Regions from separate parts of the Paenibacillus chungangensis genome, predicted to be linked through region 2. Evidence: a T-box and tRNA genes for the amino acid it is inferred to sense, from the RefSeq annotation. Region 2 holds a T-box; the other holds one or more tRNA genes.
The links. A T-box is a leader RNA that pairs with one kind of tRNA and senses whether it is charged. The one in region 2 lies ahead of leuS (leucine--tRNA ligase), so its partner is inferred to be a tRNA-Leu.
Positions count from the first base shown of each region.

Region 1: it has a tRNA-Leu gene. The T-box ahead of leuS (leucine--tRNA ligase) is inferred to sense a tRNA for this amino acid. The anticodon was not compared.

Region 1 covers NZ_JBHTJZ010000072.1:28,143-44,284, reverse strand. The annotation lists gene ACFQ2I_RS22915 (glycosyltransferase family 4 protein) at 1-986, shown strand, start outside; gene ACFQ2I_RS22910 (metallophosphoesterase family protein) at 983-2,272, shown strand; gene ACFQ2I_RS22905 (AAA family ATPase) at 2,326-5,571, shown strand; gene ACFQ2I_RS22900 (YkvI family membrane protein) at 5,537-6,583, opposite strand; gene ACFQ2I_RS22895 (hypothetical protein) at 6,777-7,487, opposite strand; gene ACFQ2I_RS22890 (xanthine phosphoribosyltransferase) at 7,631-8,200, shown strand; gene ACFQ2I_RS22885 (hypothetical protein) at 8,283-8,603, shown strand; gene ACFQ2I_RS22880 (hypothetical protein) at 8,700-8,933, shown strand; partial or broken gene ACFQ2I_RS22875 (TFIIB-type zinc ribbon-containing protein) at 8,961-9,104, shown strand; tRNA gene ACFQ2I_RS22870 (tRNA-Leu) at 9,624-9,710, opposite strand; gene ACFQ2I_RS22865 (PH domain-containing protein) at 9,867-10,487, shown strand; tRNA gene ACFQ2I_RS22860 (tRNA-Leu) at 10,605-10,691, opposite strand; gene ACFQ2I_RS22855 (divergent polysaccharide deacetylase family protein) at 10,901-11,725, shown strand; gene ACFQ2I_RS22850 (N-acetylmuramoyl-L-alanine amidase family protein) at 11,690-12,427, opposite strand; gene ACFQ2I_RS22845 (YqzE family protein) at 12,573-12,758, shown strand; gene ACFQ2I_RS22840 (hypothetical protein) at 12,743-13,642, opposite strand; gene ACFQ2I_RS22835 (YqhG family protein) at 13,755-14,699, opposite strand; gene ACFQ2I_RS22830 (DEAD/DEAH box helicase) at 14,696-16,142, opposite strand, start outside.
Region 2 covers NZ_JBHTJZ010000005.1:397,954-414,095, reverse strand. The annotation lists gene ACFQ2I_RS04290 (homocysteine synthase) at 1-164, opposite strand, end outside; gene ACFQ2I_RS04285 (ComEA family DNA-binding protein) at 235-750, opposite strand; gene comER (late competence protein ComER) at 869-1,708, shown strand; gene leuS (leucine--tRNA ligase) at 1,753-4,191, opposite strand; T-box leader at 4,252-4,490, opposite strand; gene ACFQ2I_RS04270 (CynX/NimT family MFS transporter) at 4,967-6,208, opposite strand; gene ACFQ2I_RS04265 (DEAD/DEAH box helicase) at 6,397-7,851, shown strand; gene ACFQ2I_RS04260 (pseudouridine synthase) at 7,923-8,669, opposite strand; gene ACFQ2I_RS04255 (GTP pyrophosphokinase) at 8,719-9,516, opposite strand; gene ACFQ2I_RS04250 (quinone-dependent dihydroorotate dehydrogenase) at 9,534-10,631, opposite strand; gene ACFQ2I_RS04245 (hypothetical protein) at 10,845-10,988, opposite strand; gene ACFQ2I_RS04240 (L,D-transpeptidase) at 11,022-12,422, opposite strand; gene ACFQ2I_RS04235 (ferredoxin) at 12,618-12,860, opposite strand; gene ACFQ2I_RS04230 (DNA polymerase IV) at 12,933-14,219, opposite strand; gene cimA (citramalate synthase) at 14,420-16,033, shown strand; gene ACFQ2I_RS04220 (TlpA family protein disulfide reductase) at 16,094-16,142, opposite strand, start outside.

The DNA.
Region 1 (16,142 bases), on a different contig from region 2:
ACACTTTCGATCATACAAAGTTTGCGGGCAACCGCATCGTGGACAAATATATGCAGACTTATCGGGATTATGCCTGGTGGACGGCGCTTCGGATAAAGAAGAAGTACGATATTATTCATGCGCACCACCCCATTGCAGCGCTGGTGATGAAGCAGCTGTTCCCGGAGACGCCGCTTATTGTCACCATTCATTCCAGCTACGAGCGGGAGCTTGTGCTGAATGGGAAAATAATGGAGGGCGGACCGGAACACCGGTTCTTGGCGGCGATTTACCGCGAGCTGGAACAGAGGGCCGACCGATTGCTGACCGTGTCGGAATCCTTTCGTTCCTACCTGGGTCAATATGTGGAGCGACCGCAGGATATCGGCGTCATTCCCAACGGATTCGACGAGAAGCGCTTTAAGCCAATCGCTCATGACAACGCTGTGCCACAGCTGATTACCGTATGCCGGCTTGTTCCGGCTAAGGGACTGGACATTTTGCTGCACGCCTGCGCGGATCTGAAGAGGCGGGGCCATGCCTTCGTACTTCATATTATCGGAGACGGTCCTATACGGGAAGAACTGGAGACACTCGCCAAGGAGCTAGGCTTGTACGATGACATCATATTTTACGGCTATATGCTTCATCCGGAGGAATTCATGCCGTTTTTCGATATTTTTGTGCTGCCATCTCGCGCGGAGGCGTTCGGCTCAGTATTTGCGGAAGCGGCTTTATGCTGGCTTGCGCTTGTCGGCAGCAATGTAGGCGGCATAGCAGAGCAGATTGATGACGGCGTCAATGGACTGCTCGTGCCGCCGGAGGATCCTGTCGAGCTGGCGACGGCGCTGGAGAAGGTCGTGAGCGATCCGCAATATCGCTATAATCTGGCACGTGACGCCTGGAACAAGGCGAAGAAGGATTATTCGCTTCGTCGCGTCATTACGCAGCTGAAGAAGGAATATTGCGCGTACAAGCCTGTAGAATCGGAGGAGCCGACAACGTGAACGTTCCGTTCCGATTTCTACACGCCGCAGATATTCACCTGGACAGTCCCTTCCGAGGATTGTCCAAGGCTCCTGCTGCCGTTCGCGAGGCGCTTCAGGAATCCACCTTCGCAGCGCTTCGGGCATTGACGGAGCTAGCTATTCGGGAAGAGGTCGATTTCGTGGTCGTGGCGGGCGACCTGTACGACGAGGCCGACAGCTCACTTAGGGCGCAGCTTGCGCTGGCGAGGGAATGGAGTAAGCTGCATGAACATGGCATTGCCGTATATGCCATCCATGGCAATCATGATCATATGAGCGGTCAGCGAGCGAAGCTGAAGTTGCCGGAATCGGTACACATATTTGGCCCTGAAGCTATGAGCAGCAAGCCGGCTTACCGCCGAAGCGGTGAGCTGGCTGCTTACATATATGGACAATCTTACGGAAAGCGGACGGTTACGGACAATATCGCTTCTTCCTATCGACCTTCTGCGGAGGCGCCGTTCCACATTGCGTTGCTCCATGCGAATGTGGGCGGCGATCCGTCTCATGACGCCTACGCGCCATGCACGCTGCGGGAATTGACAGCGGCCGGCTTCCATTATTGGGCACTGGGCCATATTCATACGCGGGCCATTCTGCATCAATATCCGCATGTCGTATACCCCGGCAATGTGCAAGGACGTCATCCCCGTGAGACAGGTGCGAGAGGCTGTTATATTGTAGATGTATGCCGAACGGACGACGTACAGTTAAGTTTCCGCCCACTGGATGCAGTCCGTTGGATCCAGGGGACGGTATCGATTGCAGGTATTCCCAGTGAGAGCGAGCTGCTGGAGAAGCTGCTCGAAGTATCGTACGAGCTGGCTTCACGGGAAGAAGGTCGACCCGTGATGATGAGATTGAAGCTGACGGGAGAAGGACCGCTCCACAGCAAGCTTGCTGATGTCGCCGTCGTCGCCGACATGCTTGAAGCACTGCAAGCGGAGCTTGCGACGGAAGATATGACTTCTTGGATCTTCGTGTATGAGCTGGAGCAGCATACCTGCGAGTCCCTGGATTGGCCGGCGTTAGAAGAAGAAGAGAGCTTCGTGGGGGAGTTGCTTCGCTTAGCCGGAAGACTACAGAGTGACGAAGCCGCATGGCAGTCGTTCACAAGCCAAGCACTGGGCGGAATCGCCGCACATCCCAAGCTTGGTCATCTGCAGCGCGGCAAGTGGAACAATCCTTCCAGGGAATGGCTGGAGCAGGCAATCAGACTTGCGGTGGGACATATCGTGCGCAATACGGGAGCCGGGCGTGAATGAAGCGGAATCCGAAGAAGAGAGGTTGCAGCTGCGGATGAGACGGGAGGATACGGATGAGGATAGTGTCAGTTGATGTAGACGGGTTCGGATCGATTAACGGACAATCGTTGGCTATGGATGGCGCTGTCGTCGTTGTGTACGGGCCTAATGAAGCCGGGAAGAGCACGTTATACCACTTTATTCAGACGATGCTGTACGGATTCCCGCGTCGCTCGCGCCCGGACTGGCATGAGCCGCTGCTTGGCGGACGACACGGCGGCAGGCTGCGGTTCCGTGATGCGGACGGAGCCGAATTCGTCGTGGAGCGGTATAGTGACAAGAGAAGCGGATTGCCATACGTCCGATGCGTCAGCAGTCCGAAGGAGGGAGTAGCAGCTACTCAAAGAAACTGGACAGGCAACCAGCAGGAATGGGAACGAATGTATCTTGGCGGTGTGAATGAGCGGCTCTACCGACACTTATTCGCAATTACGCTGACTGAGCTGCAAAATGTGCATGCATTGTCCGGTAAGGAGCTTGGCCAATACCTGTATCAAGCCGGTTGGGGCGGCGGCAACGAGATCGAAGCGGGGCTAAAACGACTGCAAGGGGAACGTGAGCAGCTGTTCAAGCCCCGCGGTACGACGCAGCGAATGACTGCCGAGGTGCGTCAGCTGGAGCAGCTTCGCGCAGAGATACGTACCGGCGGCAACGCCATAGACCGTTATAACGAGCTGACAAGCGAGAGGCTGCGTGTGCTTACGAGACTGGAGGAGCTCAAAACCGCAATACCATCTGCCGAACGCGAGCATAAGCTGACTGTCAGCGCATGCGGCGGCCATTCGTTATGGCTGGCATGTCGGCGGCTGGAGGAGGAGCGGGAACGGTTGGCAGAGGCTGAACGATTGCCCGAGGGCGCGGCAGGCAGCTGGAAGGAGCTGCAGAATGCGTGGAATGATCTCAGTGAAGCGGCATTCCGTCTGGAGCGCGAAGCGGAGTGGCTGCAGCATAAGCGCAGCGGCTTAACCATTGACGAGAGGCTGATTGCGGTTGAAGAAGAAGCTGCTGCTCTGCTGTTGGGCGCGGAACGAATGTCGATGCTGCGCATCCACAGGGCGGAATGGCAGGCGGAGTTGCAGGGGCTGGACGAGACGATTGGATCGCTCATGCTGGGCATCTCGCCAGAGTGGACGGAACGCCAGCTTCGCGAGCTGCACGTATCCATCGGCGATCGGGATAACGTGCGTACGCATAGAGAGTGGCAGCACAGCATGCAGTTGGAGGAAGAACGACTTGGCGCTGAAGCAAGGTCGCTTAGCGGACAAGCTATTGAAGCAGAACAAGGGCTGGAGCAGGCAACCCGTCTATTGAACCGAGCGAAGGAGCGATGCGAAGCGACGATTGAAGGCGAGGCACATCTGCTGCCGTTGAACGAAGAGCAGCTTCGCCGCGCTTGGCAGAGGTTGGAAGAGGCACTGCGGGAATACGAACTGGATGAAGTAAGGAGCGGGAGTCTGAAGAGCGATGCTGGGGAGCATGGACAAGGTGTTCCCGGGAAGCTGTCGCTGCCGATGTGGACAGCGACTACAGCGTCTGCAGCGGCGGTCGGGGCGGCGGTGTCATCCGCAGCCGGCTTGGGAGGGCAATGGATGACGCTCGCCGCAATCATTGCCGGCGTGATTGCCCTGGTCTTGTTGGTGCGACAAGTTCGACCGTCGGGACGCGGAAGAAGACGTTCTTCTGCCCCTTCCGTCTCCTCCGGCCGGGAGGGGAGTCGCAGCGGAAGACGATCCGCTGCGCGAGACAGACTTGATCTCGCGCTAGAGGCTATCGTTCGTGACTCCGAGACTTTATCCGCCGGGCTGGAGTGGTCGTCTGGTCGTCTCGACGCGATCTCTCGCATGCGGACTGTGCTGCAGAACGCGGTTCAGGTGCGCCTGGAGGCGCTTCAGGAGCATCAATTGCAGCAAGGGCGCTGTGAAGAACTGGAAGCGCGCCTGACACGCATCCGAAGAGCGCTGTCCGGACGTCAGGAGGAGCTCCAGGCGCTGCAGACGAAGAGAGAGAGGGTCGGCACGGAGTGGCAGCGCTGGCTCGCCGATCACAGCCTGCCGACGTCACTTACCCCGTCAGCTGCGCTGGAAGCTTTCGAACTGGCAGAACGTGCCATGCAGCAGCTGCGTCAATATGACCGATTGGAAGCGAAGCTGGCCCAGGCTGACGAGGAAATGAGCGTATTCAGGGAAGAGGCGGAACGGTTATGCTCGATGTCGAGGGAAGCTATGAAGCTGCTCGATACGGATTGGATTGTGGCGCTTCGCATGTTGGAGAGCGAGATTGGAGCGCATAGAGAGGCCTGGAAGCAAGCGGAAGTCTGGCAAGGGGAGGAGCAACGGTTGCGTATGGAGTTGTTGGCTCTGGATGCGCGCAAAGACGAACTTCGTGCCGCGAAGGAAGTGATATTGACTCGTTCGGCTGTAGACAGCGAAGAGGCTTATGCCGTTCTTCTGGAGCAGCAGCAGCGCTTGCGGCAGCTTGATGAGGAGTATCGCGCTCTTAAGCTGGAGCTGACTGCCGGCATGTCCGAGCAGCGCTACGAGGAGCTTCACCAGCTATGGCTTCAGCATGATGAGGAATCGTTAGCGGAGCTGCGAGAGGCTGCGCGCCTAAGATTGGTAGCACTCCAGATGGAGGAGAAGGCGCAGCATGAAGCAAGCGGGCGGTTGCAGCAAGAGATTCATGGGCTCGGATTGGCAGATCGCAGAGAACTGCAGGCTCGCCTTAGCATGTCGCAAGCGAGGTTGGACGCGGATGCGGAACGATACGCCGTATTGTCGCTCGGCATTGCTCTCATTGAAGGAACCAAGTCTATCTACGAGCAAGAGCGGCAGCCGTCCGTTCTCAGGCGCGCCTCCCGCTATATAGCAGAGCTGACGGAAGGAAGATATGACACGGTTGCGCTTCCTCCGGATGGCAGCGGGTTAATACTCGTCGGCGAAGACCTGAGAGAGACGCCGAGCGATGCACTCAGCAGAGGAACGGCTGAGCAGCTCTATCTGGCGATGAGGCTGGCGCTGCTTCAGGAGAGTGCGAAGCATGGTCCCTTGCCGCTGCTGCTGGACGATCCCTTCGTCAACTTCGATCGTGACAGGTTAAGGGCGGCGGCGAAGCTTCTGGGCGGCATGTCGGCGGACAGGCAGATTATATTGTTCACATGCCATGAGCATGTGCGGGAGGAGTGGCTGAGCGTGTGTAAGGGAGCGCGGTTAGTGGAGCGGCAGGCGATCAGGAGCGGAGATGCGTTATTCGCTTGCGAATGATAAGGATAAGCCATCCCATACTGATAAGACCGAACAAGGGATACAAGGTGGACAGCAGCGGCCCGAATCCGATCTGGCTGGCGCAGTAGCAGATAACGAGAATGCTGAATGTAATCCATTGCCGTGACAGCTTCAATCTCTCCTGCAGCTGCAGCGTTAAGCCGTATATATCGGCAAGCAGCGTCGTGAAGATTTCCGAGAAGATCAGGAAGACATAGATGAACTGAATAGAGTAGCCCAATTGCTTTGCAATGCCGCCCATCGGAATAGAATATTGCTGAATGCCGGGCATATGGAGAGATAACGCAATATGACCGGCCAGCAGCATGAATCCGATCCCTATTCCTCCGACCCAGGAACCTAGCGCAATCGTTTTACGATCTTTTATTTTCGCCCCTAGCGGTACCAATACCGCCTGTGCCAGCGATAAGTTGAAGGCAGTATAAAGGAATGGCGACGCCCATGCGGCCCACGGGGAATGGTCTGTGGCCAATGTAAGAAATCTGCCCGAGCCTGGTCGCTGGTAGGTGTCAATCATGACGATGACGGTGAACAGGAGCATCACGGGAACGACAATTGCATTGACGGCAAGAATTGCCTTCATTCCTTTTCGCAGCAGCAGGAAGCTGGCCGCAATGGTAAGCAATAACCCGATCTGGTAAGGGATATCCCAATGCTCATAAAATATTGTGCCGGCTCCGGCCAGCATGACCGCCGTGACGCCAAGCAGGATGACAAGCATGAAATAGCTGATGATCGTACCGTAACGGACGCCGAACAGGGCAATGTTCAAATCTTCATAGGATTTTGCCCTTATTTCGCTGGCAATGATCATCATTTTGCTGCCTAGCCATATGAATAGGAAGGTGGACAGCGTGATTGTCAAGGAGGCCCAATAACCGAATCGCGTGAAAAACTGTAAAATTTCTTGTCCCGTTGCAAAGCCTGCGCCAACGATCGTCCCCATATACGTCGAGGCTATCTGCAATACTTTCCATGTCCGCTTCTCCATAGCTTGCTTCCTCCGTTCGAACTGGGCTTCTATATAGAAGGTATGTACAAGCATATGGAGGCATGACTAAAAAACACAAATCGAAGCTAACAATTCCGACATAAGAGTACTTTCAAAACAAGAAAAAGACAGTCTGCAGAGAAAAAATTCTCGACAGACTGCCTGGCAGCCAGTAAAATATGGCATGGATTAATTAGCTTATCCTGAACAGTTTCATGGATACGACTTCATTGTTTTTGGGGTCAATGTCCAGCTTAAGCATGGCACCCCTACCCTCATAAGCAAGCTGATAGTCGGTATGCTTGTCTGGTTGGCCTAGCTGTTCCAGCACCTTCTCCGATTTATCCCCCACCTTCACGTCCATAAGTCCCGGTTGGATGCTGCTGTCGTATACTTCTACGAATTGCACGAACTGTTTATCGTCGAAGCCGACAGAGAAGCCATCGTATTCCAGTATATGAAGGCTCCCTGATTTCTCCTCCAGCTTATAGCTGTCCTTCTCCTGTCCGTACTGATCGACGATCGTTTCACTACTGTCTCCGATGGAGATGCCATGCAGCCTGGGCAGCTCCGAGCTCCAACTGTCTTGCTTTTCATCCTCTCTGGATTCCTCCAGACTGGCACTGCCGTTCTTGGCGGAAGAGGCTTCCAGGGCACTCTTCGGTTCAATGGCTTGCTCCTTATTATTTCCCGCATTCGCGACGAAGGTGGAATCATTCAAATATGTATTTTGGGGGCCATTTTTTGTTGTGTCCCGCTGCTCGTCCTTGACATTGGCATTATTATTATGATTGTTAATGTTCGCTTGTTCCGTCATTTGACAGCCCGACAACAGTATGGCCAGAGTGGACGCGGCAACCCATTGCGTCATGCGGGTGCTTCTGTTTCCCTTTATTCTCTTCATCCTATTGCCTCCATTATGATGTTCTATACAATTAAACGCAACAAGAGCGGATAAGGTTGCTTTTTTTCAGAAAGAGATGTTGAAATATATGATGGTTTTCATTAATATGTAACGAAAAGGCATTTTGGCGGAGGTCATGTAGGATGGAAAAATTAAAGCAGCGTATAATGGAACAATCGTCCGTGCTTTCAAATGATGTATTGCGTATGGATGCGATTATTAACCAACAGGTTGATCCAGCGCTTACGATGGAAATGGGTCATGAGTTCGCCAATAGATATGCGGAAGACGGAATTACCAAAGTTGTCACCGTAGAATCGTCGGGCATACCGGCAGCGTTCACGACTGCATACGTGCTGGGAGTGCCACTCGTATTCGCCAGACGCAAAAAAACACTCATCGCGGATCCTGATGTTTATTGTGAAAGGGTTCCTTCTTTCACGAAGGGTATAGTAACCGATATTATGATATCCAAGCCGTTTTTATCAAAAGAAGATCGTATTCTGTTCATAGACGATATTATCGCCAATGGCGACGCTGCGCGCGGATTAATTCGAATTATCGAGCGTTCAGGCGCAACGCTGGCGGGAATAGGTATCGTCGTGGAGAAGGCGTTCCAGGCAGGGGGCAAGCTATTGCGCGAACAGGGCATAAGAGTGGAGTCTCTTGTGCAAATCGCTTCTCTGGATAATGGGGAAATTACGTTCAAGTAAGAAGTACCAGAGTAACTTCCCTTTCCCGAAGGAGCAATATCGCATATAATGGTAATGAAGTGATTGAGGGGAGGCAGGAACAATGGGAACGATGTCTGCGGATTTTTTGATTGGAAAACTTGCCGATGCCAAAACTCATTTCGAGCGAGCGCTGGACTGCAAGCATACGGAATTTGATGATTTGTATCCCTATATGGTGGAGCATCCTCAGTTTTTTTGGTACAAAAGATACGTAGCTTGGTCTGAGCTGCTTACCATTGTGAAGCTTTGCGATGAGCTATCCGTTGAATGGAAGAAGCAGTTCACCGACAAGCAAAGCCATTATATTGCAAAGCGTGTCATGTCTTCGCGTGTATTGGACGAGTGGTTCGAGAAGAATGATTCCAGAGAACATGTCGGCTAACATGCGCCAATGAGCAATACAAGGGGTCTCAATGAACAGCATATTCTTCATTGAGACCCCTCTTCATAAAGGTTGTACATATTGGAGGTAGGGAAGATGGCAGTATCCGAGCAGCAACTGGATGCTTACCGACAGAGCGGCGAGAAAATTAGAGTCGTACGAGACGATATAGAGGCTAACGATGTCTTCGGTATTGTCGTAGCATGGGACAATGCCACAGTTATACTACGCAAACCGAGCCGCAGAGTCGTCAAGCTGAGCCGTTCTTATTATTATATGTCTGCAGCACAGGATAGAGTGCTTCCTGACGGATTGTTCCCGTCGTCATGATGCATCAATATGAAGGAGTGAGTAGGAATGAAGTGTCCGGTATGTAACGATGTGCGGATGAGAGAAGTGGAGAAGGATAACGTGCTGATTGATGTATGTCCCGATTGCAAGGGCGTGTGGCTGGATCGCGGCGAGCTGGAGAAGCTGCTGCAAGGTGTTCATGAAGTGCGGCAGGAATATGAACGTATGGAGCAGCAAATGCATGAAGGCCCAACTGGCGGTATGGGCGACCAGTCTTCTCGACCGGCACCGCCTGCCGGTGCGCCGCAACCGCCGGCAGCTGGCCATTATCCGTCTTCCGGCGGATATGGCGGACAGTACAATCAGCAGCCGCAGGGCGGCTTCGGAGGAGCTGCGGGAGCGCCTGGTTATCAGAATTCTCCTCCGTCTCAAAGCGGTTACCCGAGCTCGGGACAATATGGCCAACAACAAGGCTACGGATATGGACATGGACATAGCAAGTATGGTTACGATAAATATGGCCGTCCGTATAAGAAGAAGAAAACGGTGCTCGACGTTTTTGGCGATTTGTTCGACTAGAAGAAAAAAACGTTCTCATGAGATGACATTTCTCCTGAGAACGTTTTTTCTGTTTTCTGTTGAAATCATATAATATCGCTCGTCTCGTTCCGTTCTTGCCGAGATCGACAAATAAAAAAACCTTCATTCTGAAGGGTTAATTGAAAAGTATGGTGCGGTCGAGAGGACTCGAACCTCCACGTCATTGCTGACACTAGAACCTGAATCTAGCGCGTCTGCCAATTCCGCCACGACCGCATGTTAATTTATCGTACGAGAAATAATATACCACATTATTATTAAGGGAGTCAAGCTTATTGTTATGATTACCAAGCAATTGGTCGATTGCCGTATTGGAACCATTATTGATATACTAGACACTGGAAGCAAATAATGGGAGAGAAGGTGACCGTATTGTTTAAAAAAATCGCATCCGATGCGCTTGGCTTGAGCGACATTGGCAAAGTAATCGACCGAAAGGATTTCGACAAAGTCGATTCAGACGATTATGTGCTGCACGAGGAAGGCGAACGCATTTACTTCATTATTAAATCCAAAAAAGACGAATATTGCTTCACGAATCTGGCTCTCATTCATCTTGACGGCGAGAGCGCAGTCAGCAGCAAGCGTGTGCTGAAGCGTTATAGCTACGGTAGGAACGATATCTCCAACGTCTACTTGGAGACGGCAGGACGCGTCGATCTGGATGTGGAAATCAAATTCGTTATTGGCAGTACAAGCTTCTCAATCGACGTAGACAAAAATCAGATAGAGCAAGTGAAGGATCTGTACAAGGCGCTTCTGAAAATATCGGATATCAAATCACATAACGCAGAGATGCATCACTTCTCCAAAGTAAGTCTGGAGATGGCAAAAGGGATTGTAGAAAATCAATCATCCGTCGGCGGAAGCGTAAATCTCGCCGAGCAGTTCAATATAATCAATGCCTCCAGCTATGAATGGATGAAATCGAAGTATGCGGAATATCATGTGAAGGATTTCGGCGACGTGTTCGAGAAGTTTATTAATCAATAGGTATTCTGCCCTTTATAGAAATGAACGAAGCCACTTCCGAGGGAAGTGGCTTCTCTATGCATGAAAAAAGCTCCAGAGCTGCCTTAAGGCAAATCTGGAGCCGATCGTTCTGTAAGTTGGTGCGGTCGAGAGGACTCGAACCTCCACGTCATTGCTGACACTAGAACCTGAATCTAGCGCGTCTGCCAATTCCGCCACGACCGCATATTGAAGTGACGAATTTTATATTAGCACGGCCCATAGGATAGCGTCAATCACTTCTTTAAAGTTTAAATTTTCCGCCAATTTGACGAAGATAGAGCCAAAATGAAATCAACTTCATAAATAGGTAAGCGGCGGGAATGATAAACGATGTGGCACGATTCTGGATGTGTTGCTAGAAATAATGAATGGCGGGATGTGATGATCATATTATGAATATGTGGATAGGAAAGAAGAAGAGGTACATCATAGTCGTATTGGCGCTACAGATGGTAATCGCATGTCTGTTCGCAGGAACAACGAATGCTGGCCCTATGCTGGCGGAGAAGGATGAGCGTCCTCGAACAGTCGCCGTTGTCATTGACGACTTCGGGAATGGCATGAACGGAACAGAGGAGATGCTGAAGCTGCCTGTCCATATCACCGTAGCAGTTATGCCTTTCATGCCTACGACGAAGCAGGATGCCGAAGAGGCGCACAGGCTGGGACACGATGTCATCGTACATATGCCTATGGAGCCCAATAAGGGGAAGAAGAGCTGGCTCGGTCCCGGAGCATTGACGACAGATCTGAGCGACGAAGAAGTCCGCAAGCGGGTGGAGGAGGCAATAGCGAATGTGCCTCATGCCACCGGGATGAATAATCATATGGGTTCCAAAGTAACGGCGGACGAGCGGATGATGCGGATCATATTGACGGTATGCAAAGAGCGAGGCTTATTCTTCCTGGATAGCAGAACGACTTCCAAGACAGTCGTGCCGAAAATAGCGGAGGAGCTCGGTGTGCCTCTGCTGTCCAATGACCTCTTCCTGGACGATGTCTACACGGAGCAGCATATCGCGAAGCAAGTATCGCAATTGAGTAAGCTTCTGCATACGAAGCCCAATTGCATATCCATCGGACATGTAGGGCCACCCGGGAAAAAAACGGCAGTCGTGCTGAAACAGTCGATTCCCCGCTTCGATGCGCAATTCGTCAAGCTTTCCGATATGGTGCAGACGTTATTGGGCAACCCATTGATACTGTCTGATTCCTGAGACGATCGCCTTGGCTATCTGGAGTTGACCGGCGGAACTTGTGAGCATATTGACGTCGACAGGATTGCTTATGAAGCCCATCTCAACAATGACGGCGGGTTGCTCGACCTTATTCAACAAGTAGAATGTACCTCCTGTTATAGGAAGCTTGTTCGCATTCTGCTGCCTGTTGAGCGCATTCTGCAGACAGAAGGCTAGCAGCGCGCTCTCTCCCGTAGGCTGATGAAGTACGACGGGACCGCGAACAGAGCGGTTCCGTCCCCAGTTGACATGCAAGCTGATGAACAGTCGGCTGTCCATCTCCTCCGACAGCTGCCGCCGTTGCGTTAAGTCTTTAAAATGTCTTGAACGGCTATGATGCCAACGATTGTCATCGCTTAGAGCATAGTCTCCGGTTCGATTCATGGCGGCCGGAATGCCTTCGCTGCGCAGGAGGACATACAGCTTTCGTGCGATTGCAAGATTAATGTCCTTCTCCCGTATATCGCCTTGCGAAGTGCCGCCATCTATTCCGCCGTGACCGACGTCGATCAGGATGACCGGATGAGGCAGCGTCCATTGCTGCTCTGCGGCTACCTTCGGTTCCTCTTTCACCGCGACCGTACCGGAATATGTGCTAGCCGATGCCGTGTACATGTTCATGATGAGTAAACCGGCTGTCGTGAAACCGATCAACAGTCTGTTTATGAATTGAATTGACATTATAGATGCCTCCGAACGTTGAATTAAATTGGAGAAGCTGTAATCTTTAGCGTGGCTTATTTGACAGCTGCTCATACATGATTAATTGACGTCCGAAGAGGGAATGATAGTGGTAAAGCGTCGAAGGCGAAGGAGGAGGAGCGCGATGGGAGACCTGGTGAAATATTTGACGGAACAATTCGTGCAATTCATAGAGACTCCCCATGAACAGCGCAAGCAAGCCAAAGCGTCAGCCAAGGCGACGAAAGAGCCTTGGCTGACGAGATGGTTCGGCTGGGGACCGGTCGGTATGCTGTTATGGTGGAAGAGCAAAAATCATGATGAAGAATAAAATTGCCCGATTTTAGAAAGGGAATAGAAGGGTATAATTCTGACCAATTCCACTTCCTGATCGGAGTAAAGCTTGATATAGAGCACTTGATCTTCCCATAAATCATATCCGATAACAGACCAAACGTATTGAACCGATTCACTATACAGTTCGGCTGTGTATCTGACTTCCAGTTTTTTGTTTTGCAAGGCTTGAAGGAGAGAGCTGCCATCGGATTCCAATGGAATAGGCGCTTCGGTCAGCCATGGCATCCGATCATAAGGCTGGAAAGAAGGCAAATCCAACTGAGATGCCAATGAGGCATGAGGGTTTGTTACCCCATGTCTTATTGGCATGTCTAATTCCAGCTCGGTTGCCTTCTTTACATCTTTCTTCGTTATGGGCAGAAGACCGCCATGCACAGGATCGGCATACAATGGTTCCTTGTCTAGCTTCCATTGCCATAAGGCAAGGAACGGATGAATGTATAAGGGTTGGACTATGTCGTTGGGCAGAGACTGCCCTGTATATTGCTCTATAAGCAGCAAGGAAGCGGCATGGAAGGGATGATAGGGGCCATACCCGTACTCGCCCAGTTCATATCCTCCTTCCGGAACGGCATGAATGATCATGTAGCCGACAGTTTCTTCATCCTTCGTAAGCACGACAAGCCAGCTATGCGTTCCAGGGCCAAGCGGCGTTATTTGCATTGAAGACTCACGCCAATTCTCATATGCTGTGCCGCTATCCGCAAGCCTATCCACCCATGTCCTCGCGCGCTCTTCCAGAGAAGTAACATCTTGTCCGCTTCTCGAGCCGAATGTGGATGCAGGCTGCTGGAAGGCCAATAACAGCATAGCAGCCAGCATCCCTGCCGCTGTCAATCTTATCCATGGCTTGGCCATTTCAATCACCTCCCCATTAGTGTAATGCAGCACGCGGAAGAAGGTTGTTGCAACGTGTCGCGGAAATGCCGACAAAGAGCGGCCTTTTTTTGGCGCAATCCGTCTAATGGGCTTAATGAATGCCCGGCAGATGAAATATGCCGCAGTTAATGGCAGATGCCGTCACCCGGGGCTCGAATTGCCATCTGATCTCTGCCTCTCTTTGTCGGTATTGATTGCGAATAGCTTCTTTATTCTCCTCTGTCGCATGCTCTACTAACGGTTCATAATAATCGCTGATGCGCTGCAGCTCGTCTTTCAGTCGGGTAGTGGCATCTTCCGCCCAGCTGTAATCATAGGAGCGAAGCTTCCGTTCCAGCGTCTGCTCTACAATCGCCAATGCCCGATTATACGAAATACCGTTTTTGGCAATATGAATGTTGGATGGCAGCTTCATCGTTAGCTTACACGCTTGCAGGCGGTCATGGAAGCCTTCGACGCAATGTCCCGTCACAAGAGATACGCCGAAGCTGTGTATCTCCTCGCGCTTCCGGTCGCAAGCGAACTCTACCCGTATATTGACCCCTAGCCATGCTGTGTAGGGTGTGGACTGGAGGGGATGTCCGCTTCGCTTGTCGGGTTCCTGGAATAAGTAAACGTAGCTGCCTCCGGAGCGTGCTGCCTGGAACAACTGCTCCAGCCTCCTCGATCCGAAGTAGAGATCCTCCCTCGGCATTCTTGCCTGCCCTGCAATACTGGTATTGAGAAAGCCAAAGGAACGTCCCAATGCGGCATCCGCGGCCGCCGTCCGTGCATCGGGCGGAGGTTCCCCGCCCGCTTCGGCTCCCTTCTCCTGTGCGTCGAACTTGCTTCTGTCAGTGACGAACAGATAGGACATTGTCTCCGGCTCTGCTCCTACTCGATCGACGAAGCTCCAGTAATAAGGCCTGTTCGTCAGTTCCCGATCGGCATCAGGAGACAGCTTGACCGCAATGTGATGAGGCGACTTCTCCAGAATAGAGCAGCCGGTCGCCTCCAGATAACGTTGAACGTATTTATGCACCTGCTTCTCATTCATGTTTTCACCTCCACCGATACACCAAGCTTGTCCATCTTGATCATTGGATCAGGGCTTGGTGCATAGGGATTGCGCCGCGTGCTCACATCGTTGCGGATTTGACTGAGGGAGCTGCCGATCTGATTCAGTTCCCGGTTCAGCTCCTTATCAGTCTGTGCTTGAAGCAAGGCTTTCGCCAGCCGTTGTTCCACAGTTGCTTCTCCGCTCTCGAATCTCTCCAATATATGGTCCAACTCGCCGATCACCAGCTCGAACAGATTGATTTTCTCATGGAGCAGGTTGACGATATGCTCTTCGATCGTGCCCAGCGTGCACAAATTATAGATGCGCACGTCTTCGGTCTGTCCCAGCCGGTGCACTCGCCCGATACGCTGCTCTACCCGCATCGGATTCCACGGCAGATCGAAATTGATCATATGGTGACAGAATTGCAGATTGATGCCCTCGCCGCCGGCTTCCGTCGCAATGAGTACTTGAGCCCGCCCGCGGAACAGATCCATCATCCAATCCTTCTTTCCCCGGTTCATGCCGCCCCGGTAAGGCACGGCGATCATATCATGTGAACGGAAAAATTGTAGTAAATATTCCTGCGTAGCACGATACTCTGTGAAAACAATGACCTTTTCATTCATTTCCTTTACAAGCTGGAGCGCTTTCTCGGCTTTCGTATTGGCAGTTATACTTCGAATTTTCTCCACCAGTTCCCATATTTTGGGGCGAATCGGAGAATCTTCAGCAGATTTCTTGAACAGATTAACAAGCGTCAGGAAGACCGCATCCCGGCTGCTGCATACTTCTCTCTGCAGCGTTACGAGCGACAGCATGCTGCTGAGATCTCCACTGCTCTCGTCATAGCGTTCCTTGACGAAGCCGGTGACGGCATCGTACAGCGCTTTCTCTTCATGGGACAATACTAGCGGGATGTTCTTCACATACCGTTTTGTGAAGTGAATGCCTCCATCGCCTCGCCGATTGCGGATCATGACGCCTGAGAGTGCCTCCTGCAGCTGATCCTCGTTTTTGGGCAGCCGCTTGTCCACGACGAAGTTGGCAGCGAAGTCGCTCTGTCCGCCAAGCTGTCCCGGCTTCAGCAGCGTAATGAGATTGAATAACTCGTCGAGATCGTTCTGTATCGGCGTTGCTGTCAGCAGCAAGCAGTATTTCTTTCTGAGCAGATTGGCGAATTGGTAGTTGGTCGTCTTCTTGTTCTTCAGCTTATGCGCTTCATCGATAATGATCAAATCGTAGTCCGTGCCGAGCACCAGCTCCCGATGAGGCTCCCGCTTCGCGGTGTCTATCGAAGCGACGACGATGTCGTAACCCCAGGTATGCGACTTTTTTTGAGCGACAGCCGAAATGCCGAACTTGCTGTTCAGCTCGCGCACCCACTGTAGCACCAGCGAAGCCGGAACGAGAATGAGGGCGCGCTTGACGAGACCGCGC
Region 2 (16,142 bases):
TTGCCGAATTCCGACAACCCGAACAAATTTGCCGCATGATCGGTATCTTTAAAGCCATAAGACGTAGTTTGGTAGATGGGGACTGCACGAGACATCGTAGTAGGATCAATCTCCTGTCCTGCGTGCACGGATAATGTTTCCAACGAGTATTTTCTCTCTGACATCTTCTTACTCCTCCTAAAATTGACAATTAGCTCTCCCTATAGTTGGACGCTTGTTTTCATTCTCTCATATTCACGGTAATGCGACAACGCTTTCTTTCACTCCAGCGTATAATCTCTCGCCAATCCCCTTCACTCTCATCAAGTCTTCTGTGGATTGGAACGGTCCGTTAAGTTCTCTATCGTCAACAATCGCTCTCGCTTTGGTTGGTCCGATTCCCTTCAGCTCTTGCAGCTCTAGCACGGAAGCCTTATTGATATTCAGCAGGCCACTCTGAACCTGCCCCGCTTCCTCGACATCCCTCGGCTTGTCAGTGATCTGTTCGCTTCGTTTAACTGACTCGTCCCGCAGTTCGCTCGCATCCCTCCCTCCATTTTGTGTCGCACCACCTTCCTTTCCTTCAATATTCCCAGATTCCTGCTGCTGCAATTGCTTCAGCGCATCGGCAACCGCATCGTTCAGAGGAATCCACTCCTCAGCAGTTGGCTTGCGTTCCATGTAAGCAGCCGCTATAAGAAGGATCGCTCCCGTCACGCACGCCGCAATAAGGAGTTTGGCGCTTGATCCGCTTTTTTCGGCTCGGCTCATTTTTTCATACCTCCTTGTTCGATCATCTTCATCAGTGGTTTTAGACATATGGAACAAGTCTTGCAGAATAGGATAAAAAAGCACTACAAATGGAATTGCCGATATAGGAGGGCTTAGCATGAATGTTGGTTTTATTGGAACGGGCAGCATGGGTAGCTTATTAATAGAAGCCTTTATTTCTTCGGATGCGCTCTCACCTTCCGAGATAACAATCAGCAACCGAACGATCGCCAAGGCAGAGGCATTAGCCGACCGCTATCCCGGCATGAACGTAGCCTACAGCAATGCTGAAGCCGCTTTGAACATGGATTATATATTTCTGTGCATCAAACCGCATGAGTTCAAGCAGGTCGTGCAGGATATTCAAAGCAGCGTTCATTCCGACAGTATCGTCGTATCCATTACGAGTCCCGTGCTCCTGTCGCATCTGGAAAGAGAGCTGAATTGCAAAGTCGCAAAAATCATCCCCAGCATAACGAATATGGTTCGAAGCGGAGCTACGCTGTGCATGTATGGCGACAGCATGACCGAACAAGACAAGTCAGACCTTGAACAACTGTTTTCTTTCATTAGCGAGCCTATCCGCATTGAGGAAAGCTACACGCGTATCGTATCCGACCTTTCAAGCTGCGGTCCTGCTTTCTTCGCTTTTCTGCTTCAGCAATTCGTGGACGCTGCAGTCGAAGAGACGGGCATACCGCGCGATGGCGCGCTGCAAGTGGCAATCAACATGCTGCATGGTACAGGTCTCCTGTTAACGGAAGGAGGCATGACACTCGAGCAAATCCAGCAGAGAGTTGCGGTTCCAGGAGGAATAACGGCCAAAGCGCTTTATATGTTGCGCCAAGAGACGGAAGGCATCTTTAATCATCTCATTCGGACGACGCATACCAAGTATAAGGATGACTTAGTGAAAGTTTCCAATGCTTTTTGCGGCGAAGAGGTGAACGGACAATAGCTGTTCTTCAGCTAAAGCCGCCCACCTCTTCGGGTTGCTTTTATTTAGTTTGCAACGATATTTACCAGCTTGCCTTTCACGACGATGACTTTACGCACCGTTTTTCCGTTTATCAAATCCTGAACTTTGTCCAGCTCTTTAACCATCGCTTCCGTATCCGCTTCATTCATATCAGCAGGAATAGATGTGCGCTCAACAATCTTTCCATTCACTTGCACGACGATTTCAACTTGTTGATCGATTGTCCAGGCTTCATCGTAAGCAGGCCATTGCGCATAGGTGATGCTTTCATTGTGTCCAAGCTTTTCCCACAGTTCTTCAGCGATGTGCGGAGCAATCGGGGAAAGCATCTGCACGAAGTTCTCCATAGCTTGCTGCGGAAGCTTCTCGGCTTTATAAGCATCATTCACGAAAATCATCAATTGGCTGATGACCGTGTTAAACCGAAGATGATCGTAATCGTCCGTAATCTTCTTAATGGAACGATGCCATGTACGCATGAATGTTTCACTTGCTTCTTCGCCGCCGATCCGCTCGTTCAGGCTGCCATCCTCATTCACGAACAATCGCCATACACGAGCCAAGAATCGGTATGATCCTTCTACCCCGTTCTCATTCCAAGGTTTCGTCGCCTCCAGCGGCCCCATGAACATTTCATACATACGAAGCGTATCTGCGCCGAATTCATTCACAATATCATCGGGATTAATGACATTGCCGCGGGATTTGGACATTTTCTCATTGTTCGTGCCCAGAATCATGCCTTGGTTCACCAGCTTGTGGAACGGCTCCTTCGTATTGACGACACCGATATCGTATAGAACTTTATGCCAGAATCTCGCGTACAACAGATGCAATACAGCATGCTCGGCGCCTCCGATATACAGGTCTACCGGCAGCCATTCCTCCTGCTTCTCCGGCGAGCATATTTCCTTATCGTTCTTGGGATCAATGAAACGCAAGTAATACCAGCAGCTGCCGGCCCACTGAGGCATGGTGTTCGTCTCTCGACGTGCCTTCATTCCTGTCTCAGGATCGATCGTGTTCACCCAATCCGTCACATTCGCAAGCGGCGATTCCCCTGTTCCAGATGGTTTAATCGCATCGACATCAGGAAGAATAAGCGGCAGTTGATCTTCAGGCACCGTCTTCATCGAGCCGTCTTCAAGATGCAACACCGGAATCGGCTCGCCCCAGTAACGCTGCCGGCTGAACAACCAATCGCGCAGGCGATAAGTGATTTTCGATTTGCCTTTGTCCGTCTCCTCCAGGTGCTGAATCATGCGAGCGATCGCTTCTTCATTGTTCAACCCGTTCAGGAATTCTGAATTGATATGAACACCGTCTCCCGTATAAGCTTCCTTATCAATATCTCCACCCTGCACAACTTCAATGATAGGCAGGTCGAATTGCTTGGCGAATTCCCAGTCTCGCGTATCATGTCCCGGAACGGACATAATCGCGCCTGTACCGTAACCAGCTAATACATAGTCTGCGATCCATATCGGCGTTCGGGCTCCGCTCACAGGGTTAATGGCATATGCCCCTGTGAATACACCTGTCTTGTCCTTCGCTAGATCAGTACGCTCCAGATCGCTCTTGCGCGCAGCCGCTTCCTGATAGGCTTCCACAGCAGCCCTCTGCTCAGCCGTTGTAATGCTTGCTACCAGCTCATGCTCGGGAGCCAGTACACAGTAGGTGGCACCGAACAGCGTATCCGGACGTGTCGTGAATACGACTAGCGAAGCATCATGACCGTCGATCGGGAACGTCACTTCAGCACCTGTGGATTTCCCGATCCAGTTGCGCTGCATATCCTTGATGCTCTCGGACCAATCCAGTTCCTCCAGATCCTCCAGCAGTCTTTCCGCATACTCCGTAATCTTCAGCATCCATTGCCGCATCGGCTTGCGGATGACAGGGTGTCCGCCACGCTCGCTCTTGCCGTCAATAACCTCTTCATTGGCCAGCACTGTACCCAGCGCAGGACACCAATTGACGGGAACTTCAGCGACATATGCCAGCCCGCGCTTGTATAGCTGGATGAATATCCACTGCGTCCACTTGTAGTAATCAGGATCCGTCGTGCTGAATTCGCGATCCCAATCATAAGAGAAGCCCAGCGATTTGATTTGTCTTCTGAAATTATCGATGTTCTTGAATGTGATGTCGCGCGGATGCTGACCGGTATCCAGTGCATGCTGCTCTGCGGGCAATCCGAACGCATCCCAGCCCATTGGATGCAGAACGTTATAACCTTTCATTCGCTTATAGCGCGATAGGATATCTGTAGCCGTATAGCCTTCCGGATGACCGACATGCAATCCGGCTCCGGATGGATACGGGAACATATCAAGCGCATAGAACTTTGGCTTGCCGGACTCCTCCGACGTTTTGAAGGATTTGTTCTCATCCCAATAGGTTTGCCACTTTGGTTCAATCGCTAAAGGATTGTAACCATGACGCTGACTCTCTTGACCCATACTTCCAACCTCCTCATTGTGCATACAAAACAAAAAACCTCCCGTCCCCAGCGGTTCAACGCTAGGGACGAGAGGTTATTCTCCCGTGGTACCACCCTAGTTAGCATGGGGCATGCTTTGCCCTATGCTCACTTCAAGCCTATATCGCAGGCCATGCGACGCGCTTGCCCCGTCTTGAGAAGACGGCTTCACACGCTGCTCCGAGGCGAGCTTCCCCGTCATCAAGGTCCGGCTTCCACCATCCGCCGGCTCTCTAAAGCCTTGAACATACGCGTACTATTCCTCATCAATGCATATTCTATAAAAAAACAATTACTATCGATTATATAAGCTAACAATTGAAAGTGTCAAGTTTTGACGCCGCTTCCTCCCATTATGAACACTCTGATAATAAGGAGCAGTAGGATAGTATGCACGGCCCCTCCCATCCAGGTCCATTCAGAAAACAGAAGTACAAGCCAAATACTGGCCGGGATAAGCTGAACGATAAACATAAGCAGCAGAAATAAAATCAATAAACCATCGTTGGACTTTAGATTCATTTTACTACGAAGCCATAAAGTAAGCATAAGCAATGCGCCAATTCCGGAACAATTCCAGCCCCAGACCTTGACGACAGAACGCTCGGAGCCAGCTTCCGGCCCAAGAAAGTCAAAGTTAAACAACCAATCATTCCAATAAAGTAATCCTGTTAGGATGGATAATACGCTGATTATGATTATTAGCCTTTGCTTGCTTTTACGAATACGCGCACTCTCCCTTCAATTCTCGAATCTTATATTTTTTTGTCCGCGCCAGCCCAAAGGCCAACGATCCCGTAAGCGATCGACACGATTATGATGACGATTAGCGGCCATGTCCAGCTGCCCGTCCGGTCATGCAAATAACCGAACAAAAAAGGTCCCGTTGCCGCAAGCAAATAACCGACGGATTGCGCCATTCCAGATAGCTTGGCGGAAATCTCGCTCGTACTTGCCCGTAATGCAAAGAACATAACGGCAAGTCCAAATCCGCCGCCGACTCCCAATCCAAGCAATATCATCACTGGAATGACGAACCCCGCACTTCCTACTAACAAACCAACATAGCCTGCTACAAACATCGCTGCCATCAGCAGCGCAAGTCCCCGCTGGCTCTTCTGTTTTCCTGCCACTATCGGCACAATGAATGTCGATCCCATGCTGATGACCTGCATAAGGGACAGCATCCAGCCCGCACTGGTATGGCTAAGCCCTTTGTCCGCCAGAATCGTCGGTATCCATGTGACATTGACATAAAAGCAAAAGGATTGCAGTGCCAGAAATAGAGATACCATCCAAGCCAGTGTCGATCCCCATACACGCCCTCTTCCGTTGCTTCGTGATCCTGCAATAGATATTGTATCCACGGTTCGGCGTCTGGAACTCTTCGTCAACTGCACCCATACGATAGTTGCCGCAAGAGCGATAACTGCGCATGAAGCAAGCGTTCCTGCCCAGCTAATGCCAAATCCGACCGTCAAAGGATAGCTAAAACCCGAACCGACTGCGGCTCCTAAATTCATGGCAACTGTATATATCCCCGTCATCAAGCCAATGCGTTCCGGAAAATCCCGCTTCACAAGACTGGGTAAAAGTACATTCGCAAAAGCAATTCCCGCTCCGATCAATACTGTACCAATAAATAATGCTGCCGATCCTGCTAATGAGCGAACAATGATGGCCAGTGTCAATAAGATCGTAGCAAATAACAGCGTCCGTTCCAAACCGTATTTCGCAGCGGCGGTCGGTGCGAAAGGAGAAAACAAGCCAAATGCAAGCAGAGGCAAAGTCGTTAGCAACCCCATCGCTGCACCAGAAAGACCCAAGTCATTCTGTATTTGCTCCACAATGGGCCCCACTATAGTAATTGGCGCACGCAACACAATGGACAGTAAAATGATGCCGCCAACCAAAAGCCAAACTCCCTTTAAATCAATATCTCGAGACTGATAATCAACAGGTGTGTTCGATATGTCGGACTGATCTCTGCTGCTCATATTTGTCAATAATCCACCTTCCGATTCATGTAAAAAAACGACCTCGCGTATGTTCATCACTTCGTATCCCTATTGTTATCGAAGGATGCCGGCTATAAGCATATCATATGGAACTTGAAGATGCACTCCTCGTCCTTAACTGTTATACTAAGCTTCATAAGATGAGATGAAATGAGGAATTCGATAATATGTCAACTGCGTTCAGCGCTCTAGGTATCCAGCCTGAGCTTACGGAAATACTGATACAACAAGGAATAAGCGCACCCACTCCCGTTCAGAAAGAAACCATTCCCCTCTTGCTTAAAAACCAGGACGTCATTGCCCAAGCTCAGACCGGCACCGGAAAAACACTCGCTTTCGCACTACCTATGCTCCAACATATAAATGTGAACAAAGATCAAGTACAAGGGCTCATTTTAACGCCCACTCGCGAACTGGCCCTGCAAATTACAACAGAGTTGAAAAAGCTCGCTCCCGCGTACAGCGTGCGGGTGCTGGCTGCATACGGCGGTCAGGATGTGGAAGCTCAAATTCGCAAGCTTAAGCATACTCCTCACATCGTCGTCGCTACACCAGGTAGACTGATCGATCATCTTACCCGTGGTACGGTTAATCTCGGCAAGCTGTCTATGCTCGTGCTAGATGAAGCGGACCAAATGCTTCACATGGGATTTCTTCCTGAAGTGGAAAGCATAATAGCCAGTACGCCTCGCGCACGGCAAACGATGCTGTTCTCGGCCACCATGCCTGGAGCGATTCGAAAGCTTGCCGGCGAATATATGAACAATCCCGCCGATGTGCAAATCAAAAGTACAAATGTTACGCTCGATAATATTAAACAAATGATTGTAGAGACGACTGATCGCGGCAAGCAACGCGCGCTTGTCGAGCTGCTTCAATTACATCAGCCTTACCTTGCGGTTATTTTCTGCAGAACTAAAATCCGGGCGAAAAAGCTCAATGAAGCTTTACAAGAGCAAGGATTTCAAAGTGATGAGTTGCATGGCGATTTAACGCAAGCCAAGCGTGAGCAGGTTATGAAGCGATTCCGTGAAGCCAAGCTTCAAATGTTAGTGGCAACAGATGTCGCAGCTCGGGGCCTAGATGTGGAAGGCGTCACGCATGTATACAATTATGACGTGCCGCAGGATGCGGAGATCTATATACACAGAATAGGAAGAACGGGGCGCGCAGGACAACAGGGCGTAGCAGTCACGCTAGCAACACCGTACGACAGCTCCAAGCTTGCTTCCATCGAGAAAGGCATTAAATCCGGCATCGATCGTAAAACGATCGACCGGGACGGGACCTTGCTTACGGGCGGCAAATCCAATAACGCTTCTGCTCTTCCCTCTTCAGAACAATCTTCTAAACGGGCGCGCGGCAAAGGCGGAAGAAGCGGGGGCGCGCAAGCCGCTCGATCAGAAAGCAACAATACGAACCGCCTGAAGAACAATCGAACTAGCCAAAACCCTTGGGAATCATCCGATCGGCCAACCGGAGATCGCTCTCGGAGCAAATCCGGCGGTAGATCTGGCGGCCGTTCCAACACCTCCGAAGGACGCTCCGGAGGGCGCTCCGGAGGACGTTCCGGAGGAAGAGCAATCGGAAGAAGCGGGAAAGGAAGCGGCAGAAGGCCGTAACCGACTCTTATAATCATCGTAACGAGGACTTTGCTGTGTAACTCTATCCATACACCAAAATCGCCAGAGCATTAGCTCTGGCGATTTCCTTTCAATTGCGACAACTCATCCGGGGTCAACTCCCGGTAGCGCCCCTCTTCCAAGGCGTGATCAAGCATAAGCGATCCCATACTTACACGTTTCAATGTAAGTACCCGTTTCCCCACTGACTCAAACATCCGCTTAACCTGATGGAACTTTCCCTCTCTAATGGTTAGTCGTATGAATGAGCACGCTTTCCCTTGCCACTCTGGATGCTCTATGATGACAAGTTCCCCTGGCATCGTCATATAGCCGTCATCCAGCATAACGCCTTTTGCGAAAGCCTGAATATCGCTTTCGCCAACTTGACCAAGCACCAATGCTTCATACGTCTTGGCAACATGTTTCTTCGGGGACAATAGATCATGCGCCAATGCTCCGTCATTCGTAAGCAACAGCAGACCCACCGTATCCTTGTCCAGCCGACCTACCGGGAAAGGCTTCAGCAATTTGTCCTCCGGCTTCAGCAAATCAACGACCGTTCTCTCGCGAGCGTCTTCCGTAGCCGAAATAACGCCAGGCGGCTTATTCATCATTATGTAGATCACGTCGCGATACACGACCGTTTCTCCCTCATATTGGACGCTTTGCTTCTCTGGCTCAATCATTTGCCCGCTATCCCTCGCCACAATTCCGTCAACTGTTACCTTGCCCAGTTTTACCGCCCTCTTGATCTCGCTGCGCGTCCCATAGCCCATATTAGCCAGCAGCTTGTCAAGCCGCAACCGATCCGCCATGCTGTTAATCGTCTCCATTCTGCAATAGTTCTGTATCCCCGCAAAAAAGCTAGACCCCTTTTTTCGCTTTCGTGATGGATTGTTGAATGCTGGCATACAACTCGTTCAAGCCTTGATAATCCTCCCCTTCGAATAGTTCATTAAACTTCATCTGATATTGAGCGGCTTCGCGGACCCGATGATAGAAATACAGATTCTGTATGCCTCCCAGCACTCGCGAGACAATATTGGACCTCTCTTCGAAGTCGGTCTGGGCGTCCAATATTTCCTGGCGAATTCGCGTCATTTCATTATCCAGCAGAGATGCGGCCTCCGCAGCCTTCTTCAGTCGATCCCTTACATCCTCCGGCAAGCGTTCCTTGTACTTATAGTTCAAGGAATGCTCGATCGTTGCCCAAAAATTCATGGCAAGCGTCCTGATTTGAATTTCAGCCAGCACTTTTTTATACCCTAAAGCCGTCTGCACGGGATATTCTACGATGATATGGTAACTGCGATAGCCGCTATCTTTATAGTTGGTAATGTAGTCCTTCTCGTAGACAAGCTTCAAGTCCCGCCTGCTTCGAATTAATTCCGCCACTCTATGAATATCGTCAACGAATTGACACATTATGCGGATACCGGCAATATCTTCTATTCCCGTCTCTAACTGATCGGACGCAACACCCAGCCGCTTCGCTTTGTCCAATATGCTGGATACACGCTTCACACGGCCAGTAACGAATTCGATTGGCGCATACGCTTCCCGCAACTTAAGCTCAACACGCATCGTTTTAAATTTAACCTTTAATTCCTCAACCGCTTGTTCGTAAGGCTGTAAAAATAAACTCCAGTCTCTTCCGTCCATCCGGCCGCCTCCTGTATCTATCTATGATCAACACCCACTGCTTCCGCAATATGGCTGTAGCCGTCCCTTCTCAAACATTCCGATAACCCGCTCGTCAGCTCGCGAAGCAGGCCTGGTCCTTTATAGATTAATGCCGTGTATACTTCCACGAGCGAAGCACCCGCGCGAATTTTATCGTATGCGTCCTGCGCTGTAAAGATGCCTCCGGAACCAATAATAGGCAGCTTGCCTCCCGTCAGCTTATATACCGTGCGTATCACTTCCGTTGAGCGCTCCTTCAGCGGAATGCCCGACAATCCTCCGGTCTCGGACTTGTTGACATGCACCAGTCCATCCCGCGACAACGTTGTATTCGTGGCAATGATGCCGGATACACCGCTTGACATAATCGTTGCAACCGTCTGCTCCAGCTCCGCTTCAGACATGTCCGGAGCAATCTTTACCAATACGGGCTTCGGTGCGCCGTTACGCTTCGCAGCCTGCTGTCTGACCTCCTCATTCACGATGTCCAGAAGCTTGCGAAGCTCTTCGCCATGTTGCAAGTCTCGCAGTCCCTGGGTATTGGGCGAGCTGATATTGATCACGAAGAAGTCCCCGGAATCATAAAGCGACTGAATGCACGACTGATAGTCCTTATGCGCTTCGTCATTCGGGGTATCCTTGTTTTTACCGATATTGACGGCAATAGGAATGCGATGAATGTTCCGTCTCTTCAGCGAATCCGCCATTGCCGCGGCACCTTCATTATTAAAGCCCATCCGATTAATCAGCGCCCCATCGGGCGGAAGCCTGAACAATCTGGGCGTCTCATTGCCTGGCTGCCCCTTCGGCGTCACCGTACCGACCTCCATGAAGCCGAACCCAATGCTGGAGAATCCGTCAGTCGCTTTCCCATTCTTGTCCAGTCCCGCTGCCAGTCCGACAGGATGGGGAAAATGGATGCCGAACAGCTCCGTAGACAATTGGGGATTGGCATTCACGCCGTACATAGCATTCATAACCCCGAGCGCCCCCGGTACTCTGCTTGCTGTAGCCAGCCCATCGATGACGAGGTGATGCGCTTTTTCGGGATCCAATTTAAAAAAATAAGGTTTAAGCAGCTTTTCGTATAACAACGACTTCACTCCGTTCTGACTATTATGCTCTATCGATCAGTTTATCCCTTTTGACGCAAAAAGAAAAGGGCTATCGCTTCTAAAAAGGCGTGTTCATGTCAGCTTCCATGACAAACAACCCTTGCGAGAATCGGTCCATACATCAACCTCTCACAAGGGCGTTTGGTTGCGACTACGAAGTAAAACGATTACAATATAGGCATGTTTGCATGTTTATATTATTTTAAAGAAAGGTTGATCCCAATTGAGCGCTCCGAAACGCAAACCGGCAACATTAAAACCGAAGGAGAATGAAGAAATAAACAAGAAGGCGCTAATATGGATCGGCTCCATCGCTGGAGTCATCGTAGTTGCCATCTCTCTTCTCCTTATATTCACATCTTAAGTCTCTCAGGTTAGCCATTGATACACCTTGGAGGGATTGCTTTCATCTTGCTTCGGTACGAGTGAGAAATTGTTCTCCGGCTGCTTCGGTCCGAACGGAAGCTTCCCTCCCTTGATCGTTACACGGGTTCCCAGAGGAACCAGATCATATAACTCCTCAACATCGGTGTCTCTCATTCGGATACAGCCCAGCGATTCGTCCTTGCCGATACTATCCGGTTCATTAGTTCCATGAATCGCGTACAGCGATCCCGACAAGGTCATACCTCTCGTCCCGAACATACCTTCCTGACTTCCCTTCGGATTTCTTACTTTTTCACTTATATAGAAGTCGCCTTCCGGCGTCTTGTCTCCGCCAAGTCCTACCGTGTAGCTACGAATGACTATATTGTTCTGCACAACGGCCAACTGATAACTATCGGTATCGACAATAACTTCGAGTGGCTTATCCCAAGCCTCGTCATACAGTCCATTCGAGCTGACCGTCCGCACCAGATCGGCCGCTCCCGCCTTAACCTTCCCTTCTCCGCTGTCTTGCGAATCCTTCTCTCTTAAAGCCGCCTTCTTCTTGATGACTTCTAACAAGCCGCTAAAGCTCTCTCCCATGCCATCCCCTTCACCGGACAAAATATTGTTGGGGTACGGCCGAATAAGATCGTTCAAGCTTTCCGGCCACTTGCCATATATTCGCTTATACTGCATGATGCCGCTGCCAAGCACCCAGTGCGTCTCTTGCCGCTTCTTCCAATCCTTGAGCACTTCTTCCGCCCGACTCCTGTCCCAAGGCTCGCACAAGCACGCTTCACGATCGAGCAGCTTCAACTCTAGCGGATTGCCGCCTTGCGACCTGTCTGCCGTCATATAGAGCCTCGCCCTGCTAATCCACTGCATCATTCCCCCTTCCTCGCCAAGGGATGCAGCCAACGTAAGCCGCGGCGCTCCGCCGCCCGCTTCCATCAACTTCTCCATCGCATAACCGACAGGCTGGAAGTGGGCTTGTGGAATAAATATGACGCCAACAGCCAATCTGGCAGCCGCTGTCGTCGTCGCCGCAGGCTGCTGATTGTCCGGCTGAGTATCTTTCCTTCCGAACTGATTGTAAGGAATAAGCAGTGTAACGATTAACAGGATCGCCGCGGCCAACGCGGTTCGACGCCACAATTTTCTCTTCTTCTGCGTACGGTCCCATCGCTTCAGCTCTTCAAGCTGCTGCTCGGAATGGGCCAGCGGATGACTCTCCTGCTCATATGCGTCGTATATATCGCCTGCCTGGATAAAGCAGTAATTGGCCTTCCCGTCTTTTCCCGCTTCCCTGTAATGCTTGCCGAGCAAGTACCACCCCATTTTGTTGTCAGGATGCTGCTTGACGAACTGCTTCAAATACAGGATGTCGTCCGGCTTCTTCATCCGGTTCCCCTCCGCTTCCTCTGCTTTAAACACGCACTTTAAGGAATATATCGGAAAAAAAACCGTTTCTTCAATGAGACTTAAGGCCTATGCCGCACAATTCACAGCAAACAAGCCCACTAAAAAATGATCAACAAAAAAAGCTCCTCTCCGCCTGCTTGGAGAAAAGCTTATTATTTGTCGTAATGATTATTATTAGCCCGGTGCGTTAAACGGCTCGTCGGCAATCTTGATGGAATCCGTCGGGCATCCGTCGCATGCATCCTGCATATCGTCATACATATCTTCCGGTATCTCTGTATTGCCATGGTTCTCATCGCCATCATAGATGACTTCCGCGATTCCTTCGTCATCGTAATCGTAAATATCTGGCGCCGTTGCTCCGCATGCGCCGCAAGCGATACAAGTGTCTTTCTCCACCCATGTATATTTAGCCATTCATTTCCCCTCCTTATCGTAACAGAATCAACCGCTACAACTTCCAGCTGATCCCAATTAACCTGAAAACCTTCACTCATCAATATATAACAAAGTATCGTCTCTTTGCAAGGACGTCCCGCGAATTCGTTTGTTCCTGATTAAGGCAGAGGGATCATCTCCCAGCATTCCCGCCGTCAGGACGGCATCCTCGCCGAAACGATCGCGCAGCGCGTCCATTGTCCTTGTCAGTGCCTCCTTGCGCGGCTGTTCCTCATAATGGAACAAATCCAGCTGCAGCGCCGTCTCTTCAGCAGATGTCAAATTCTGAAGCGCTACGCCGAGCAAGCGGATAGGCTCCCCCTGCTTCCAATGCCGATTGTATAGACGCTTGGATTCATGGTATATAACACCGGTGTCGTCGGTAGGCACTCGCAGCGTATGAGACCTCGTTATCGTCGACATGTCCGGCCTACGAATCGTAATCTGCACGGTGGCCGCCACCAGCTTCTGTCGACGCAGCCTGCGACCCGTCTGGTCCGAGAGATTGAGCAGCACCCTGTAGATATCCTCTTTCTCCGTCAAGTCCTGAGGCAGCGTGGTCGTATGGCCGATTGACTTATTCTTCTCGCGGATCGGATTGACTGGAGAGTGGTCGATGCCGTGCGCCGCCGACTTCATCCACGAGCCCAATACTCCGAAGTGCTTGTTCAGGATCGCTTCATTCGTAGCCGCCAGCTCTCCGATCGTTTCAATGTTCAGGCTAAGCAGCTTCTTCTCTGTTTTGCCGCCTATTCCGAACAGGAATCCGCATGGCTTATCCCACAGAAGGGAAGGCACATCCCGCAAGCGCAGGACGGTCAGCCCGTTCGGCTTCATCATGTCCGAAGCCATCTTCGCCAGCAGCTTGTTGGGCGCAAGCCCGATCGAACAAGGAAGGGACCACTCCGAAGCAATGCGGTATTGCAGCTTCTTCGCAATGTCCAGCGGCGTGCCGAACAGCTTCGAGCCGGTAATATCAAGGTAACACTCGTCAATGGACACCTGCTCCACCATGGGAGTGAACTGCCGGGCAATGGACAGGAATCCTCTCGAATACTTGCGATAAAGCTCGAAGTCCGGCTTGATCAGTACAAGCTCTGGGCAGATCCGCATCGCTTGCGCCACATTCATGCCTGTCTTGACGCCGCGTGCTCTTGCCGCATATGAGCAAGTCACGATAATTCCTTTACGCATCTCTACGCTGCCGGATACGGCTGTCGGGATCTCTCTATAATATTCCGGCTGCTCCGCTTCGTGTACGGAACAGTAGAAAGCGTTCATATCCAGATGGATGATTACTCTGCCGCGCGCCGGGTAATGCGCATCCACATCAGACATCGACAGCCCTCCTTCAAGCGTGCTACCCATGCAGCTTGTCTACATTATATTCAGCATAGTATGTGCACTATGCCAAGTCAATGTACCGCTATCTCATAATTAATAAAATTTGAACTTGCCTCTCTACTTTACACGAATAAAGTGTTATAATCGTTAATTATGATTTGTTAAGGTCTTTACTGAAGGAGGCGTCTACAGGAATGTCATCAACTATCAGCATATTTGATACGACGCTGCGCGACGGTACGCAAGGGGAAGGCATCAGCTTGTCCGCAGACGACAAATTAAAAATTGCCCTAAAGCTGGATGCGCTGGGTGTGCACTATATCGAGGGCGGCAATCCCGGCAGCAACGGCAAAGATATCGAATTCTTCCAGCGGGTGAAAGCGTTCAACCTGAGCGCCAAGCTGACTGCATTCGGCAGTACGCGCCGCAAGAACAGCATCGCCGAACAAGATGCCAGCTTGCTCCGTATCGTAGAATCCGGCGTACCCGCCGCTACGCTTGTCGGCAAAGCGTGGGACTTTCATGTGCACACCGCATTGCAGACGACGTTGGAGGAGAATCTGGCAATGATCCACGACTCGTTCGCTTTCCTTAAAATGAAAGGAATGGAAGCGATGTACGATGCCGAGCACTTCTTCGACGGATATAAGCACAATCCGGATTACGCGCTCGCGGCATTGCGTAAAGCGGCGGAAGCGGGAGCCGATTGGCTCGTGCTGTGCGATACGAACGGCGGCACGCTGCCCGGCGAGATTCGCGAGATCGTGGGCAGAGTTAGAGCCGAGCTGGACACTCCGATCGGCATCCATACCCATAACGACTGCGAGCTCGCTGTCGCCAATACGCTTGCCGCGGTAGAGGCTGGCGCAAGGCAAGTTCAGGGGACGATCAATGGCTATGGCGAACGCTGCGGCAATGCCAATCTGTGCTCCATCATCCCCAACCTCCAGTTGAAAATGAACTACAGCTGTCTTCCGGAGGAACAGCTTGGCACCTTGACGTCGACAGCGCGGTACGTTAGTGAGATCGCCAATGTGCATATGCCGGTAGGCCAAGCGTATGTAGGCAACGCCGCATTCGCGCACAAAGGCGGCATCCACGTATCGGCGATTATGAAGGATGCAAAGACATACGAACATGTGCAGCCGGAGCTGGTGGGCAATAAGCAACGAATTCTTGTCTCTGAGCTCGCGGGACAGAGCAATATTATCTCCAAAGCGGCGGAGCTTGGTCTTGATATTAATAACAATAATGAGAAAACGAAAGAAATAATGAACAGAATCAAGGAGTTGGAGCATCAAGGCTACCAATTCGAGGGTGCGGACGCTTCCATGGAGTTGCTGTTGCGGGAAGCATTCGGTGAGTTCAAGCCCATATTCCAGGTGGAATCGTTCAAAATTCATGTGGAACGCACACAAGCCGGCATGATCTCGGAGGCGATCGTCAAGTTGAACGTTGACGGGCAGCAGGTACATACGGCGGCCGAAGGGAACGGCCCCGTCAACGCGCTGGACAATGCACTGCGCAAGTCGCTCGTGCAATTCTTCCCACAGATCGATAGCATCCATCTGTCCGACTACAAGGTCAGAGTCATCGACGAGAAGGACGCAACCGCAGCGAAAGTGCGGGTGCTGGTGGAATCAACGGGACTAGACAACTCCTGGAGCACGGTCGGTGTATCCGGCAACGTTATCGAAGCGAGCTGGGAAGCGTTAATCGACAGCTTCCGGTACGCGTTAATGAACATGGTCAAGCTTGAGATTAGCGGCAACGAGAAATCGGAACGGATAGGCTTAAGCAATCATTAAGGTTCCATCGAAAAAGGAAGGCTTCCGAAAATAGGAGCCTTCCTTTCTCATGTCTGCCTTCTACTGTGACCACTTCTCAATTAATCTCTCCCATTCCTCATAAGGAATG